Regions from separate parts of the Shewanella sp. ZOR0012 genome, predicted to be linked through region 2. Evidence: predicted binding sites of a transcription regulator. Region 2 holds the regulator's gene; the other holds the start of a gene.

Evidence for each region. Region 2 encodes LexA, which represses DNA repair genes until DNA is damaged. Its sites were predicted from a motif close to TACTGTATNNNNATACAGTA; they were not measured.
Region 1: a site for LexA is predicted at 3,354-3,373, ahead of dinB (DNA polymerase IV). Genes of this name have one in related genera too.

The regions. Positions count from the first base shown of each region.
Region 1 is NZ_JTLE01000094.1:154,030-161,399, forward strand. Features, by position in the region: gene bfr (bacterioferritin) at 1-443, shown strand, start outside; gene bfr (bacterioferritin) at 453-920, shown strand; gene L976_RS02575 (methyl-accepting chemotaxis protein) at 1,220-3,223, shown strand; gene dinB (DNA polymerase IV) at 3,398-4,471, shown strand; gene L976_RS02585 (methyl-accepting chemotaxis protein) at 4,502-6,148, opposite strand; gene L976_RS02590 (PDC sensor domain-containing protein) at 6,212-6,766, opposite strand; gene L976_RS02595 (aminoacyl-histidine dipeptidase) at 6,951-7,370, opposite strand, start outside.
Region 2 is NZ_JTLE01000094.1:2,987,759-2,998,730, reverse strand. Features, by position in the region: gene plsB (glycerol-3-phosphate 1-O-acyltransferase PlsB) at 1-1,564, opposite strand, end outside; gene lexA (transcriptional repressor LexA) at 1,850-2,470, shown strand; gene L976_RS14830 (cell division inhibitor SulA) at 2,467-2,979, shown strand; gene coxB (cytochrome c oxidase subunit II) at 3,385-4,926, shown strand; gene ctaD (cytochrome c oxidase subunit I) at 4,936-6,528, shown strand; gene L976_RS14815 (cytochrome c oxidase assembly protein) at 6,530-7,111, shown strand; gene L976_RS14810 (cytochrome c oxidase subunit 3) at 7,108-7,983, shown strand; gene L976_RS14805 (DUF2909 family protein) at 8,012-8,242, opposite strand; gene L976_RS14800 (SURF1 family protein) at 8,187-9,098, shown strand; gene L976_RS14795 (hypothetical protein) at 9,166-9,711, shown strand; gene L976_RS14790 (COX15/CtaA family protein) at 9,711-10,784, shown strand; gene cyoE (heme o synthase) at 10,787-10,972, shown strand, end outside.

The sequences.
Region 1 (7,370 bases), 2.8 Mb from region 2:
TCAATCGGGTGCTTACCTGTGAGTTAACGGCCATTAATCAATATTTTCTCCACGCCAGAATGTTCAAGCATTGGGGGCTGGAGAAGCTAAACCACGTCGAATACAAGAAATCCATCCAAGATATGAAACACGCCGATAAGCTTATTGAGCGGGTATTATTTTTAGAGGGATTACCGAATCTACAACAGCTCGAAAAACTGCGTATTGGCGAGCACACTCAAGAGATGCTCGATTGCGATTTAGCCATGGTGCAGGAACAACTCTCGCTGTTGCGGGATGCCATTACACTCTGCGAAGTTGAGCAGGATTATGTCAGTCGCGATCTGCTCGAAGATATTCTTGAAGATGAAGAAGAGCATTTAGATTGGCTCGAGTCACAGCAGGAGCTGATTAGCTTAACAGGCATTCAAAACTATCTTCAATCGCAAATTAGTGAGTCATAGGAGCTGAATATGAAAGGTGATAAAGACGTCATCGATGCGTTAAATCGACTCCTAACCGGAGAGTTATCGGCGATGGATCAGTATTTTGTCCATGCTCATATGTACGAAGATTGGGGACTCAACGAACTTTATGAGCGTATTGCCCATGAGTCGGATGATGAGAAAGCCCATGCCGCAAAACTGGTGCAGCGTATCTTATTCCTCGAAGGTGTGCCCAATGTGGCTGCAAGGGAAGCGCTCAACATTGGCTCGACTGTCGAAGAGATGCTGCGTAACGATCTCGCCTATGAATACAAGGTGGCCGATGATTTACGTAAAGTCATTGCGTTGTGTGAGCAGAAAAAAGATTATCAAACCCGTGAGATCTTAGAAGTGCTACTCGATGATACCGAATCTGACCATATGTATTGGTTAGAGAAACAGCTCGGTTTAATTGACCGCATTGGTTTAGCGAATTATCTGCAAACTAAGATGTAACAATATCCGATTGCGCGGCTCAAGCACAAAGGCCAGTCATTTTATGACTGGCCTTTGTTTTGGGATTTTGAGTATTTAGTCTAACACTCTGTAAAAATTAGCTGTAGTAATGAGATGTTCTGTTTGAGGTGGATTGTTTAGCGATTCCTGTTATGTCATTAATGTCTATTCTTTACAAATACTTGTTTACGTTTTTTCTCATCATTTTGGCTGTTGTTGGCGGGTAAAAATTGTTACCGTGTGAAGCTGTTTTTGCAGGCTTTTATGTTAAGTGGTTGGTTAACCAGACGGGAAGATGAATGAGATATATAAAACGTTCTCTAAGTTTGCAGTTAGTGGTAACTATCGTCGGTGCCCTCGCTGTACTACTTACTTTAGTTGCCGCTTTGCTCGTGAATAAAGAAAGTAATAATACACGTAAGCAGGTGGATGCCGACATTTCGGCACTTGTAGCCTTAAAAGCCAATGAGATCAGTGGTTACTTTGTTGCCAAGGGGCAAGTAATCCACTCGGTATTTGCCGAGCCTGGGCTTATCAACTGGTTTAGTCAGTATCATGCCCGAGGCAGTAATCTGGCGCAGGATCAGCAATATCAAGATATTATTCGTTATTTTCGCTCGTTTTCCGACCGTGATAGCGATGTGAAATCAGTATTCTTTGGTTCGGCAAACACCTTTGAGTATTTTGACCTTAATGGCCGTTTCGATGGCGATCCTGATTATTACACCAATAAGCGTCCTTGGTGGCAGGAGGCGATTGATCAACATGGCCTGTTTGTGGGCGATCCTGCGGTCGATGCCAACGATGGTTCTATTTCTGCAACGGTTAAAACCCCAGTCTATAGTGCTAATGGCGAACTTATTGGCATTGGTGGTATGGATATTCTGATCGATACCATTGGTAAAAACCTATTAGCACCGATTAAATACCGCAACTATGGCCAAGCCTTCCTGATGACGGATGAAGGTAAGCTTGTGTATTTCCCAGGATTCTCGGATAAATTCCCTCCCGGCTCACTTGCCAATCAAATTGATAGCCAATTTAAAGATACCTCCGGTTTTACAGCATTAATGCAACAAATGCAGCGCGAGCCTCAGGGGTTTGCCGAAGTTACTTTTAATGGCGTATCACAGCGAGTGACCTTTGTGACTGTAGGCGGGGATTATCCTAAGCAAAAGTGGCATTTAGCCTTTATGTTGCCCCATGAAGTAATTGAAGCGCCTGTTACCAAAGCCTTTTGGAATGCCTGTTTTGTTGCATTAGGGATCATGCTGTTAGTGGGGATTACTGTTTGGTTGATGTTATTACCCTTTAGACGCCAGCTCAGCAAGTTACTCGATGCGATGGAAGACATTGCCGAGGGTGACAGTGACTTATCCCAACGCATTTTAATGGAACGGGAAGATGAGCTAGGTAAACTGGGTGATGCTTTCAATCGTTTTGCTGAAAAGGTTCAGCAAATGTTGCTGCATACCCGTAGCTTAACCCAAGAGGTCGGCACTGGAGTGATGGATGCGCGCCAAGTGTGTGATTTAGCTGTCTCGTCGGTGTCATCGCAAAAACAACAAATCGATTCTGTCGCCACGGCAGCAACTCAAATGGCGCAGACGAGCCAAGAAATGGCGATAAGTGCTCAACGTGCAAATGATTTTGCCGAAAAGGCACAGACTCAGGCCCTTGACGGTACGCAAATTGTGTCCCGTGCGACCGAAGGGATGAAGGCATTATCGGTTCAAGTCATCGAAGCGGCTAATGTGATTAAGCGGCTACGAAGCAGCTCAGAGCAAATTGGTGAAGTCTTGAGCGTGATCCGCAATATTGCCGACCAAACTAACTTGCTGGCATTGAACGCGGCCATCGAGGCGGCGCGGGCGGGTGATCAAGGTCGAGGCTTCGCCGTTGTTGCTGACGAAGTGCGCACGCTGGCTTTGCGTACCCAAGATTCTACCGCCAATATTCAAGGCATTATCCAAACTCTGCAACAAAGTGCGCTTCAGGCTGAACAAGTGATGGAATCAGGGGTTGAGCAGGCAAGAGTAGGGCAAGACTTAACCACGCAAGTCGAGCAAGCCCTCAGCGACATCGCCAGTGCGATTACGTCTATCCAGCAGCAAACGGTGGAAATTACTGTGGCGATAGGCCAGCAGGCAGTGGTTGCCGATGAAGTGGCGCAAAACGTGGTGAGCGTGCGTGGTTTATCCGATCAATCCCTATTGTCAAGCCAAGATCTCTCCCAAAGTCTACAAGGATTTGAGCAAGCAACTCGAGAACTGACACGTAATATTGGTCAATTTAAAATTTAAATGCTGTTGTTTTAAAACCAAAGGAGCCTTAGCGCTCCTTTGGTTTTTTTGGGAATGTTATACTTGGATAAGGATGCTTGAGTCGATAGGTGAACTTCGCGACTGCGTAAATATGTCCTAGATACTTGATCACTGTTTTTATATACAGTATTTTGGGTGTTGGAGGAACCTTTAGTGCGAAAAATCATTCATGTTGATATGGATTGCTACTTTGCTGCGGTGGAAATGCGAGACTTTCCCGAATACCGTGGTAAACCGTTAGCCGTTGGTGGGAGCCGTGAGCGGCGAGGGGTTATCAGCACCTGTAATTACGAAGCGCGCCGATTTGGTGTGCGCTCCGCTATGGCAACGGCTTATGCGCTTAAACTGTGCCCAGACTTAATTCTTGTCCCCGGTCGAATGCAGGTCTATAAGGATATATCGCAACAAATTCGCGCTATCTTCTCTCGATACACTGAATTGATTGAACCCCTCTCCCTCGATGAAGCCTACTTAGATGTTAGCGATTGCAAGCTGTTTAAGGGCTCTGCAACTCTGATTGCTGAAGCGATTCGCCATGATATTTTGGCCGAAACAGGGCTTACTGCTTCGGCTGGCGTTGCTCCTGTTAAATTCCTCGCCAAGGTGGCCTCTGACTTAAATAAACCTAATGGTTTGTATGTTATTTCGCCCGACAAGGTTCCTGAGTTCATTAAAACCTTATCCCTACGCAAGATCCCCGGTGTGGGGAAAGTCACCGCAGAAAAACTTTCCTCTTTGGGGTTAAATACTTGCGGAGATATACAAACTTATCCAAAACAAGACCTTATTACTCGTTTTGGCAAATTTGGTGCCGTATTAATTGAAAGATCCCATGGGATTGATGAGCGTGGGTTATCAGTGAGTCGCGAGCGTAAATCTGTCGGCGTTGAAACTACGTTGGCGCAGGATATTTATACCCTCGAGCAGTGCCAGCAAGTGATGCCTGGATTAATACAAGAGTTATCAACTCGCCTAAGTCGTAGTGCCAAGGATCGACAAATCCATAAGCAGGTGGTGAAGCTTAAATTCAGTGACTTTAAACAAACAACCATTGAACATCGCAGTAATGATGTGTCTGTGATGATGTTTTACGAATTATTATCCCAGGCAATGACAAGGCAAGAAGGGAGGGGGATTCGGCTACTCGGCGTGGCTGTGGGACTTACTGATAAATCACCGATTGCGAAGGTTGATCCATTGCAAACCCAACTCGCGTTATCAATTTAATCAATCTCATCCCTTACACGTTATCAATCGCTATAACTTAAAGCGGCTGACTAAGGCTGTTAGTTCATTGGCCATGGTTGAAAGTTGGATACTTGCAGCATGGATTTCGTCTGTTGTATGTCGACTCTCTTCTGATTGCTCTGCAATATGCTGAATATTGTGATGGCTTTCGTTTTCCATTATTGACTGTGCTTTCGCGGCAAGCGCGATTTGATTATTCATTTCGCTGATTTCGCTCACCATTTCCGCAATATGAGCCAAAGCTTCTCCAGCATTGCTGGCGGCTTCCACACTAGCAATCGCTTTTTGATTACCGATATTGATAGCTGCAACGGCACTTTGAGTGCCATTTTGGACATTCGCTATCATCAGTTTTATTTCCTCCGTTGATTGATGGGTTTTGGAGGCGAGAGAGCGCACTTCATCGGCCACGACGGCAAAACCTCGGCCTTGTTCTCCTGCACGAGCGGCTTCAATAGCAGCATTTAGGGCAAGTAAATTGGTTTGTTCGGCGATAGCTTGAATCACTTCAAGTACTTTTCCTATGTGCTGCCCTTCGAGCTCTAGCTTGTTAATTTGGTTTTCTGCTTGGCTAACATCTTGGGCGAGTTGTCGGATAACAGCTATGGTGTTTTGTACTTTTTCTTGGCCTGTGGCGGTAAAGTTGTCAGCCTGTTTAGCCGCCTCTGCTGCATGGTTAGCGCTGCTTGAAACCTCTTGCACAGAGGCTGCAATATGGTCGCTTGCATCAGCCACTTTCCGAGTCGTTTCTTCCTGTGTCCTTAAGGTTTGCTTGGCCATTTCGCTGGCGTGGGCAAGCCCTTGTGCTGATAGCGTAAGCCTGGCGGTCGAGTCTTTAAACTGCGAAATAATACTATGCAGATTGTCCAGGAAATGATTAAAGGCACGGGCTAAGTCTCCAAGCTCATCCTTGGAGGTTAAGTTAATCCTTGCTCTTAAGTCTCCATCACCATCGGTAATATCATGAATTTTCGCCAATAAAACAGCGAGTGGCCGACTAATTAATTTAGGTAATGCTATGACATAGATGGCGCAAATAATAATGCTGATTGCAAGGGCGACAAGTTGTAGTTTTTGTCCTTCTAGGGCATCAGCTTCAACTTGTTCTACGGCACCCTTTGTATGGCTATTTAGCTCATCGGTCAGATGACTGATATGTACATGGAGCTTATCAAAGAGGGTTGCACCTTGACCAAAGCTTAAATCTATTGCTGTGGTGCGACCATTTCGGCCATTGTTAGTGCGTTGATTACTAATTTCATTGGTTATTTTTTGCCATTCATTAAAGGTTTGGGTTAACTCTGTGAGTTGATTTAGAGCCTGCTGGCTTGTTGTTACCTTGGCAAAATGTGTTAAGTGTTGGTTGACTAGCTCAATACTTTGGTTGTGTTGCTTCAAAAGTTGGTTGTAGGAGTCTGTTCCAACATTAACAAACATTAGACTTCTTTCTGCCACTTGCGCTTGGTATAACTCTTTATCCGCTTGTAGCAGCAGGGATTGGCTAGGTAAATATTCTAATGCCAGTTTATCTGCACTTTGTTTTAGTGCTTTTAGGCCCACAATCCCTGTGAAAGATGCAAAAATAACGACCCCAGCAAGTAGTAGACTCGGGTAGATAAGTTTTTGGTTTATTGATAGATCCTTATACCAACGCATATATGATTTCCTTGAGATCAGCTAGGATGAGTAGCGTATTAAAATCAATGTTGCCGTTAGTACTTACTTGCCAAATTCATCAAGGTTAATCCCTATCGTTATTGCGCCAATGGCAGTGTCACCATCCATAACAGGGATAGATATTTGCACTAAATAGGCTTGTGAGCTGGTATCAAATTTAACGGGGCCAATATGTTTGTCCCCTTTTCCATTTGCGAAGGATTTTTGCCACTTATCTTCATCACCCTGCCAATAGTCAGAGGTTTTAGCTGTCATAGCGACGTTAGCCCCTTGATTATCCATTAGGAAAATTTCTTGGTAATAAGGCTTACTTGCTTCGAAGGTTGTTAAGAATTTGGCTGCATCATTACTCATCAATGATGACATAAAGGGATCGATACCTTCAGTGGCTATCCACTTTTGGTCGAGTTCTTTGATGGAATCTAAACTTTTTCCCTGAGCATTTTGTGCTTTTACTGCTGTAACAAGTACAGGCTCTCTTCCTAATGGCATTAAGGTGTTTGTTAAATCTATGACTTCTTGCGGCACTTCTTCGGCAAAACTCATGTGACTGATGAAAACTAATAGGGCGGCAGAAACAATTTTTCCTAGTTTCATGATCTCTTTCCTTAAGCTAGCAAGTTTATAAAGATGTAGCTAAATGCCACTAGTTTTATGGGGTTGCTAAACAACTATAGTAGAGAATCAAAATTGTTGATGGGAATTAACACCTTATTTCTATCTGAAAAAACAATAAAAAAACCGCGCATACTATGCGCGGTTGAGTCTGAGGAGAGTTTACTTAGGCCTTAGCGGGAATGCGCTCTAGCACGGCTAATAGTAGATCCCAGTACTGACCAACGGTGGCGATATTGACCATTTCATCTGGGCCGTGCGGATAACGGATGGTCGGGCCAATCGACACCATGTCCATTTCTGGATAGGGCTTTTTAAACAGACCACATTCAAGGCCCGCGTGGATCACCATAATAACCGGTTCTTTATTGTAGATTGACTCATAGGTCTCACGCACAATTGCCATCACCGGCGAAGTATTGTCTGGCTTCCAACCCGGGTAAGCGCCGCTGAGTTCAATATCTGCACCCGCTAAGTTGGTTAACGCAGTAAGCATGCCTTCAACTTGGCTACGGCCAGAATCGATGAGCGAGCGAATTAAGCAAAGAATGCTGACTTCTTCATCGTTAGTGCTGATCACACCAAC
Region 2 (10,972 bases):
CGTCGTTAATCCGCGTCATCACCCGATTTGCTAACACGTTCACCGCTGGGGTTAACCAAGTCGGTTTTTGCTCAGGATCATCAGCCACTTCACTGCGCCAGTTAGGTGCCGTTTCATTCAAGAAATTTTGCAATGTAATCGGCTCACCAAAGTTGACATAACCTTGGCCAAAATTACCTAATTTACGAATAGCACCAAAGACTTGCCATACAGATTCTTTCTGTTTTTTCTTACCGCTTAGCTCTTTGTGATAGGTCGCCACTTCCATCACGTGATCGTAGCCTAAATACACAGGCACTAAGGTGACTGGGCGTTCGATACCACGCAACACACTGTTGATCGTCATAGCGATCATGCCCGTTTTCGGCGCCAATAGACGACCGGTACGAGAACGGCCACCTTCAGAGAAATACTCAACCGAATATCCCTTAGCAAACAGCTGATCGAGGTATTCACGGAACACGGCCGTATAGAGTTTGTTGCCGTTAAAACTACGGCGAATAAAGAAAGCCCCGCCACGGCGGAACAGCGGCCCCGCAGGCCAGAAGTTTAGGTTGATACCCGCAGCAATATGCGGTGGCACCATACCTTGGTAATACAGAATGTAAGATAACAGCAGGTAATCCATATGGCTGCGATGGCAGGGCACATACACAATCTCATGACCATCGTGGTGTAACTGCCGAATATGCTCAGCACCTTTGATGTTAATACCGCTGTAGAGCTTGTTCCATAACCACGTTAAAAAGCGCTCAGCAATACGTACGAGACTATCGGAATAATTTGCTGCAATTTCATCAAGATATTCAATTGCCGTTTCACGCGCTTGGGTTTCAGAAATCTTCTTGCTCGCGGCTTCTTCCTGAATCGCCTTACGTAAGGATTCAGATTTCAGCAAGGAATGGAATAACGCCTGACGATTAGGCAACACAGGCCCCGTCATCACCTTACGTTGGCGACGGAAATGCACTCTCGCTACTCGAGCCAATTTATGGGCAATGCCCATATCGGTACCATGTTCGTCGGCCATGTAACGCAGCGATACCGCATTAGAAAATTGCACAAAGTTATGACGACCTAAGAATAAGATCATCAAACACTTGCGTAACCAAGTAGGGTTCTCGCGCTCAAGCACTGCCGCCTTCATGGTGTCGTCTTCTTTACCCGGAGTACGACCCCAATACAGACTCACAGGCACCAGCTGGATATCTAACTCTGGCTTTTCCTTATGGACGGCCAACAAACGCATAAAACATTCGAGGAATGGCTCATTACTGGCGCGTTCACCAAATAAAGGCTTACGACCTTCAAGGCATACCACCCGTGGCGCCACAACGCCATTCACCACCAGCGGCTCGTAAGGGCTTGGCAAACCAAGTTTCGTGGTGATCTCGCTTAACGCAGCAATATCACTCAGGGATTCTGTTTTCATTACATAAGCAAGCGGTCTGGAGGCATCCAGATTCAGATCGGCAAAGGGATCCTGTGGCACAACAATAGTGTGCACTAAGTGCTTTTGGATCCAACGTAATGATTTCAACCAAAGAGAGTCTTGTTTAGGCATTATTCTTATGCAATGTAAGTACGTTCATTAGCCCCATAGAATACCAGATTCTAGAGAATATACCCAAACAACCTAAAGATGCAGGATTCAGCGGCTGATTTTAATGACTTAGTAACGCACTTTAGGCGACACCATTTATTGATACCGTGCAAATGGCATTCACCCCATAGATGACGATTACGGTTATTTGCAGATCTAGCTGACCAAGTTAAAAGTGGTTAATACTTGCACTACCAATAATACTGTATATACTAACAGTAACTGTATAGAAAAACAGGAAAGACCATGAGACCGTTGACGCCACGCCAAGCCGAAATTTTAGAGCTGATTAAACGTAATATTGCCGAGACTGGCATGCCACCCACTCGGGCCGAAATTGCCACCCGTTTGGGTTTTAAAAGTGCAAATGCCGCAGAAGAACACCTTAAGGCATTGGCGAAAAAAGGCTGCATCGAGATCATGCCTGGTACTTCCCGCGGGATCCGTCTCCCTGTAGAGGAAGAAGATAACCGCGAAACAGGCTTGCCACTGATTGGCCAAGTGGCAGCGGGTGAACCTATTCTCGCCCAAGAGCATGTCGAACAGTATTACCAAGTCGACCCCAGCATGTTCCACCCTGCTGCCGATTTCCTGCTGCGCGTAAAAGGCGACAGTATGAAGAATATCGGCATCCTTGAGGGTGACCTGCTTGCCGTTCATAAAGTACAACAAGCGCGCAATGGACAAGTTGTTGTTGCTCGCGTTGATGATGATGTAACCGTAAAACGCTTTGAAAAAAAAGGTAATTTAGTCTACCTACATGCCGAGAATGAAGACTATTCACCGATTAAAGTCGATTTGAGTTTCCAAAGTCTAACAATTGAAGGGCTCGCCGTAGGGGTGATCCGCAATGGAGATTGGCTATGAACAAACTATTAGGTAATGCCCCGCGTCACCCCGGTTTATGGCTCGATACGGTTCGAGATACAGAGACCGACTGGCAGCATACATCAATAGTCACTATGCCAACTCAGAGCCAAGGGCGCCAAGAGCTGACACAGCTGAGCAAACAACTTGCCCAACTGAGCCAACAGGGAAGATGGATAGTGCTCATCAACCCACCTAGTATTGGCTACAAGCAGCTATTAGCAAACGCAGGTGTGCGTATGGATCGCGTACTATTGGTTCACGCAAAAGATGAGGTCGAAACCCTTTGGGCGATGGAAAAAGCCTTAACCAGTGGCACATCTAGCGCAGTGATTACTTGGATTAACGCCCTAGATACTCGCGATAATCGTCGCCTACAAATTGTAGCAAAGAGCGCACGTGCAATGGGTATCGTGCTTGAAGGTTCAACGAATGACCAACCTTCTAGCACCAATCTCACACAATCGGCTAAATTTACTCAACCCGCATTTTTCAGCTCTGTTCATTAAAAATTTTTCACACCGTATTTAGCCTTGAAAGCCGCCTCACCTGTGAATGTGAGGCTTTTTTTTGGCAATTTTTCAGACAATTAGAAAAAGAAGTGATCTTGATCAATTTTTAAACAGCAAGTATGTTTGATTTAGGCGCACATGATATATCGCCTGTTTAGGCAGAAATATCGCGTTATTTTCGAATATCGCTCGCCCACAAAAATTGAGAATAATGGGTTTATTCAGCAGTATGTGCCAGTGTGGCTAATACCAGCAGTAACAATACTTGATCAAAAGTAAGCCGCCAACGCACGTTGAAGTCAGAAACACTTTTTTGGGAACTGAAGAGTTTGCATAGAGTTGAGACTTACTGTGTTGCTCTTCTTTGTAGTTGCTATTTGCAATTAGCAGAGGAGAAGTCTTGTGAAGCAATGGTTGTATTGTTTACTCGTGGTGCTATTCGCCCCACCGTTGGCCGCAGCAGACATGCGGTTCAATATGACGCCTGGCGTAACAGAAATCAGTGGCAAGGTATACCACCTGCACATGACGATTCTGTATATCTGCTGCGCGATAGGCTTAGTGGTTTTTGGCGTTATGATTTATGCCATGATCAACCACAGAAAATCCAAGGGCGCGGTCGCGTCACACTTCCATGAGAGTACAAAAGTTGAGATCGCTTGGACGATAATTCCCTTTATCATTCTGATCTTAATGGCGATTCCGGCAACTAAAACTCTGATTGCCATGGAAGACCCCAGCAATGCCGATCTCACGGTAAAAGTCACAGGATCGCAATGGAAGTGGCATTACAGCTATTTCGATCAAGATATTGAGTTTTACAGTATTCTCGCCACACCAAGACCTCAAATCGAAGGTAGTGAGGCCAAGGGAGAGCACTACTTACTCGAGGTCGATAAGCCCCTTGTCCTGCCTGTAAATAGAAAAATCCGCTTTCTGATGACTTCTGAAGATGTTATCCATTCATGGTGGGTACCAGATTTTGCAGTGAAAAAAGATGCTAACCCAGGGTTTATCAACGAGGCGTGGACCCGTATCGATAAACCCGGCATTTACCGTGGTCAATGTGCCGAACTTTGCGGCAAAGATCATGGATTTATGCCGATAGTGGTTCAGGCACTGCCCGAAGCCGAGTTCGATGCTTGGGTTGCAGAACAAAAACAAGCTGCCAATGCCGCAGCGCAAGCCGCACAAGCCGCCTTATCACAAACACTGAGTAAAGAAGAGCTGATGACTCAAGGTGAGCAAGTTTACCTTGGTCACTGCGCAGCCTGCCATCAACCTAATGGCGAAGGTCTCAAAGGCGTATTCCCACATCTCAAAGGCAGCCCCATCGCTACTGGGCCACTGAGCGGTCATCTTGAAATCGTGCTCAATGGTAAAACGGGTACGGCCATGCAAGCCTTCAGTAAACAATTAACGCCCCAAGAAATTGCCGCAGTGATTACCTATGAGCGTAATGCGTGGGGCAATAACACTGGGGATGCGGTGCAAGCCAAAGACGTTGATGCCCATAAATCCGGTGGCACCAATAGCGAACCAGTAACAACGACTCCGCCCCCCTCAACCACCGATGCGCCCAAAGCGGCGACAGAGCCCATCGCCAGTGTCGACCCCGCGAGTCTTCCCACGCTTAGCCATGATGAACTGATGGCCGAAGGAGAAAAGACCTATGCCACAGTTTGCGCCGCCTGCCACCAGCTAACGGGTGCAGGTATGCCTCCCGCCTTCCCCGCCCTTGCTGGTAGCGTTATTGCAACAGGCCCAGTCGCCAATCACATCGATATAGTGATGCACGGTAAACCGGGCACGGCGATGCAGGCATTTGGCAACCAACTCACACCACAACAACTTGCTGCCATCATTACCTATGAGCGCAATGCGTGGGGCAACAATACCGGCGATACAGTGCAACCCGCTGATATTGCACGCCATGGACAGTAGGGGATTAAGATGAGCACACTGACTCAAGATCAAATTGCCGCCCATGATGAACACCATCACGGTGCATCTAAAGGCATCATGCGCTGGTTACTCACCACTAACCACAAGGACATTGGCACCCTGTACCTATGGTTTAGTTTCATAATGTTTTTAACCGGTGGTGCGATGGCCATGGTGATCCGCGCCGAACTCTTTCAGCCCGGATTACAACTCGTTGAGCCTAACTTCTTCAACCAAATGACCACAGTGCATGGGCTAATCATGGTATTCGGCGCAGTGATGCCAGCCTTTACCGGACTAGCTAACTGGCTGATCCCGATGATGATTGGTGCGCCTGATATGGCGCTTCCACGTATGAACAACTGGAGTTTTTGGATCCTGCCCTTCGCCTTTGCAATATTGTTGAGTTCATTGTTTATGGAAGGCGGCGGCCCTAACTTTGGTTGGACCTTCTACGCACCACTCTCGACCACTTATAGCCCCGACAGCACAGCATTATTTGTATTCTCGATCCATATCATGGGGATAAGTTCGATCATGGGTGCCATCAACGTGATCGTAACCATAGTCAACCTGCGCGCTCCCGGCATGACGTGGATGAAGTTACCACTGTTCGTATGGACCTGGCTGATTACCGCCTTCTTGCTGATCGCCGTTATGCCCGTACTCGCTGGTGCCGTCACTATGGTGTTAACCGATAAGTTTTTCGGTACTAGCTTCTTCGAGGCGGCAGGCGGCGGCGATCCTGTGATGTTCCAGCATATCTTCTGGTTCTTCGGTCACCCCGAAGTCTACATCATGATTTTGCCTTCCTTCGGCATTATCTCTGCCATAGTTCCTGCTTTCAGCCGTAAACCATTATTCGGCTATGCATCCATGGTGTATGCCACGGCGAGTATTGCGATTTTGTCCTTCCTCGTGTGGGCGCACCATATGTTCACCACCGGTATGCCTGTGTTTGCCGAGCTGTTTTTTATGTACTGCACTATGCTGATTGCCGTGCCGACAGGGGTAAAAGTGTTTAACTGGGTAGCGACCATGTGGCGCGGCTCACTGAGTTTTGAAACCCCAATGCTGTTCGCGGTGGCCTTTATTATTCTGTTCACTATTGGCGGCTTCTCTGGCCTGATGCTCGCCATCACGCCAGCCGACTTCCAATACCACGATACTTACTTTGTGGTGGCTCACTTCCACTACGTGTTGGTCACGGGTGCGATTTTCTCCATCATGGCAGCGGCCTATTACTGGCTACCAAAATGGACCGGGTATATGTACAGCGAAAAGCTCGGCCAGTGGCATTTTTGGTGTTCGGTGATTTCGGTCAATGTGTTATTTTTCCCGATGCATTTCTTAGGTCTTGCGGGTATGCCAAGGCGAATTCCCGATTACTCGATTCAATTTGCCGATGTAAATCAAATCGTGTCGATTGGGGGTTTTGCCTTTGGCCTATCACAGCTGATCTTCCTCGTGCTGGTAATTAAGTGCATTCGGGGCGGTGAAAAGGCGCCCGCCAAACCTTGGGAAGGCAGCGAAGGCTTAGAGTGGACCCTACCAAGCCCAGCGCCCTATCACTCTTTCACCACGCCACCCGAGGTGAAATAACATGCAAGGCCAACCCCATCAGCAAAACATCAAGTCCAACCGTGAGCTCATTAGCCTGTTGGTGCTGGGCTGCCTTGCGATGTTTGGCTTTGGGTTCGCCTTAGTGCCGCTCTACGATGTGCTGTGCGAAAAACTGGGTATTAATGGCAAAACCTCTAATACTGCCAGCAGTTATCAGGCGATCACTGTGGATAAGAACCGGGTGGTAACGGTGGAGTTTATCTCGCAGGTGCAGACGGGCATGCCGTGGAAATTTGAGCCACAAACGAAACGGCTCGAAGTGCATCCAGGAGAACTCATTCACACGGCATTTTTGGCGCAAAATGTCTCGAATAGAGCAATTGTGGGCCAGGCGATTCCTTCAATTTCGCCCGGCCAAGGCGCAGCTTATTTCAATAAAACCGAATGTTTTTGTTTTAACCAACAACACTTAGCCGCCGCGAGTCGCGCCGAGCTGCCGTTGATCTTCTTCGTGGATCCTCAATTACCCGAGTCAATCCACACTTTAACCCTCTCTTATACCCTCTACGACATTACCGACAAGCAGTTAGCGTCTGCCATAGAGCAAGGAGCTGCAAAATGACCACTAAACATGAGACTTACTACGTCCCCGCCCAGAGTGCTTGGCCGATTGTTGGTGCTATCGGCTTGTTTTTAATTGCCTTTGGGGCAGGACATTTTGTTCATCAACTCAAATCTGGCGCTTCCGGTGGCGGCTATATTCTACTAGCAGGCATAGCCGTCATCCTGTTTATGCTGATAGGCTGGTTTAGAACCGTTATTCAGGAATCGATGACGGGCCTTTACTCCCATCAAATGGACAGATCGTTTCGCCAAGGCATGAGCTGGTTTATCTTCTCCGAGGTGATGTTCTTTGCCGCCTTCTTCGGCGCCTTATTTTACGCCCGCATGGTCGCAGTACCTTGGCTCGGCGGCGCGTCCAACAATGCCATGACCCACGAAGTCCTGTGGCCACACTTCGAGGCCGTTTGGCCACTCGTCACCACACCAGATGGCACCAAAACCGAAGCCATGCCATGGAATGGACTACCGCTGGTCAACACCATTGTGCTGCTAACCTCCTCTGTCACGCTGCATTTTGCCCATACCAGCTTAGAAAAGGGTAAGCGTTCGGCCATCACCCTCTGGTTGGGACTCACGATTTTGCTCGGAATTAGCTTCCTTGCTTTGCAGGCAGAGGAATACAGCCATGCCTACCATGAGATGGGGCTAACGCTCACCTCGGGCGTGTATGGCAACACCTTTTTCCTGCTGACGGGTTTCCACGGCATGCATGTCACCTTGGGCACTATCTTTCTATTAGTCTTGTTTTTCAGAGTGTTAAAAGGCCACTTTAGTGCGGATAAACATTTTGCCTTCCAAGCAGGCAGTTGGTACTGGCACTTTGTCGATGTGGTTTGGCTCTGCCTGTTCGTCTTTGTTTATGTGCTTTAAATATTCGTTGAAACAATAAGTTGAAAACTTAAGGCGTGGGATTGAGACCAAGCAGTCCAGTCCCTAAAGCCACCAGCAAGAGCAGGATAACCAGTACAGAAAACATCACCCTACGGCCCAAATAGCGGCTCATTGGCACCGGGTGTTCAGCGGTTTGGTCGTCACCTTTAACCATAATAATTAAGGCTCTGCCTAGGTTAAAAATGATAAACAGCAACAGCAGTACTAAAACACACTTAAAAATGAGCGGGATGTTCATACGCTATCCTTATGTTTTGCTCGCCAAATTGATTTGGTTACCAAGATTTATTTGGTTGCATAGGGGAGTGTCGTTACTACTGATATTGACTGTGGTGGTATTCGTGGTTTTGGTCAAGCTGGGTTTGTGGCAAATGGATAGGGCAGTTGAAAAAACCGAACTGTTAGCACAAATGGAGGCCAGACAATCCGCTGCCACACTCAATCCTGAACAGCTCATCGCTGAATTGGCTAAAGGCAGCGTCACGGGCTACCGCTTAGAAGTTCAAGCAAAACCCGCGAATCCACAAATCTGGTTGCTCGACAATCAGGTCTATCAAGGGCAAGTGGGCTATCTCGCCTTTCAATTACTGCAAATAACGTCAGCAAATCAGGCAAGTAATGCCGAGCAGCCTTGGTTGTTACTCGAACTAGGCTTTATCGCCGCGAAATCCCACCGAGATGCCTTGCCCGAAGTCAGCCCCATAGTCGGTGAACTGGCTCTTACAGGCCGCCTCTATCAAAAACAGATTAATCCCTTGAGCCATCATTTATTGGCAGAACCCTTCACCACGGAACAAGGCGAACGGATTCGGTTTCAAAATCTCAATCTACCCGAGATGGCACAAATGTTAGGACATCCCATCCTACCCGCGGTGTTACAACCCGATGTCTTACCCCAATTACAACCAGCGCAGACCTTGCCTCACCCTTGGCAGCCTTTCCCCCTCTCTGCCGAAAAACATTGGGGTTATGCGTTGCAATGGTTTGCCATGGCAACAGTGTTTGCGGGGCTGATGGGTTGGCAAGCAATGAAATACCTCAAAAAATCACGACAACGACATCAAGCCGATAAGGAAGCGACTAAGACCGAGTGACAGATATCAGCAAGATGTTAATAAAAAACAATAAAACAAAGCATTAGGGACAATAAGAGGAGCAAATATGGACTCCCAACAAACAGCCAAATACCGCGCATTGGGGTTATTACTACTGGCCTTTATCGCGCCTGTGGTCATCGCTAAGTTAGTGCTGAGCATGCATTGGTATCAAGGCGGCTCCACCAACTACGGTGAGCTCATCAGCCCAGAAACCAGCTATACCAGTCTTGGCCTTAACAATCCTCAGCCTAAGGAATGGCAACTGCTGTATTTATTGCCCGCAAAGTGCGATGAAGCTTGCCGCGAACGCTTGTATATCCTGCGTCAGAGTCATACCGCCTTAGGGCCAGATCAGGCTCGCGTCGAACCGCTTATTCTTGTGAATCCAGACAGTGACTTAAACGCATTAACCAGCTTTAACTTCAACACTCAGCCCGCCAGCCAAAGCCTCAGTCAATGGCTTGACCAACAACAGCTGATTATTGTCGATCCACTCGGCGCACTCGTGCTGCGTTACCCCCAAGTGCAAGGCAAGGCGGCACATTTAGCTCAGGGTAAGGCCTTGGTCGCGGATCTCCGTAAGTTATTGAAACTATCGAGGGTAGACTAATGCAACTGACTTGGCTCCTCCGCGTCACCATAGTCTTTACCCTGTTAGTAATTTTAATGGGGGCTTACACTCGGCTCTCGGACGCAGGACTTGGCTGCCCAGATTGGCCAGGGTGCTACGGCCATATCAAAGTGCCCACCCACGACCATGAGATCTCCCATGCCCAAACCCTATTTCCCGACCACGATATCCATCCCGAAAAAGCTTGGCTCGAGATGATCCACAGGTATATTGCGGGCGCCTTGGGCATCCTCGTCTTACTGGTTTTTATTCTCTGCCTAAAAACATCCGAAGCTCCCAAAAAACTACCTTTGGCCATAGTGTTACTCATCATATTTCAGGCAGCGTTGGGGATGTGGACTGTGACGATGAAACTAATGCCGATTGTCGTGATGTCCCATTTAATTGGCGGCTTTAGTTTACTCTCGCTCTTGCTATTGCTGTATCTGCGAACACGACCCAAGCGAATTTTCGAAACCGCTGATATTCACAGTCAGCGTGTTGCGGATGCAGGATTTAATGGCTCCCATGGTTCGCGGATTGGCACGAGCCTTAAATTCATTGGCCAGAGTAAACACTTGCCGAAACTGGCGCTGTTGAGTCTGCTGGTGCTTATCGGCCAAATCATGCTCGGCGCTTGGACCTCCTCCAACTATGCGGCCCTCGCCTGCACAGCTTTACCGATTTGTGAAGGTAATTGGATGGACAACCTCGCTATTGCCGATGCGTTTTCCCCTTTCCAAGGGCAACACCCAAGCTTTGAATTTGGCGTATTGGATTACCATGCCCGCATGACCATTCATATCGCCCACCGCGTTGGCGCCATTATTACCGCCAGCCTATTGTTGTTGCTCGCCTATCAATTATTTTTCAGCACTCAGCTCAAGGCTCTAAGCCTATTGTTGGTCGCCTTAGTGATACTGCAGGTCAGTTTAGGGATTTCAAACGTGGTGATGCATTTACCACTGGGGATTGCCGTTTCCCACAATGGCGGCGCGGCATTATTGCTACTCGCCCTAGTCGCAATTAACTATTTTCTTTGGCATAAGCCATCTTCAACATCGAGGGTTTAACCATGGCAAAACCGCTCTCAATCAGTAGTCACCCTAGTGTTAATGTGGCTTGGCGTGCCTATTTCGAGATGACCAAACCTAAGGTGGTGGCTTTAATGCTACTCACCGTCTTAGTCGGCATGTGCTTGGCAATGCCAACGATATTACCCGTACAACCTTTGGTCGCAGGACTTTTAGGTATCGCCATG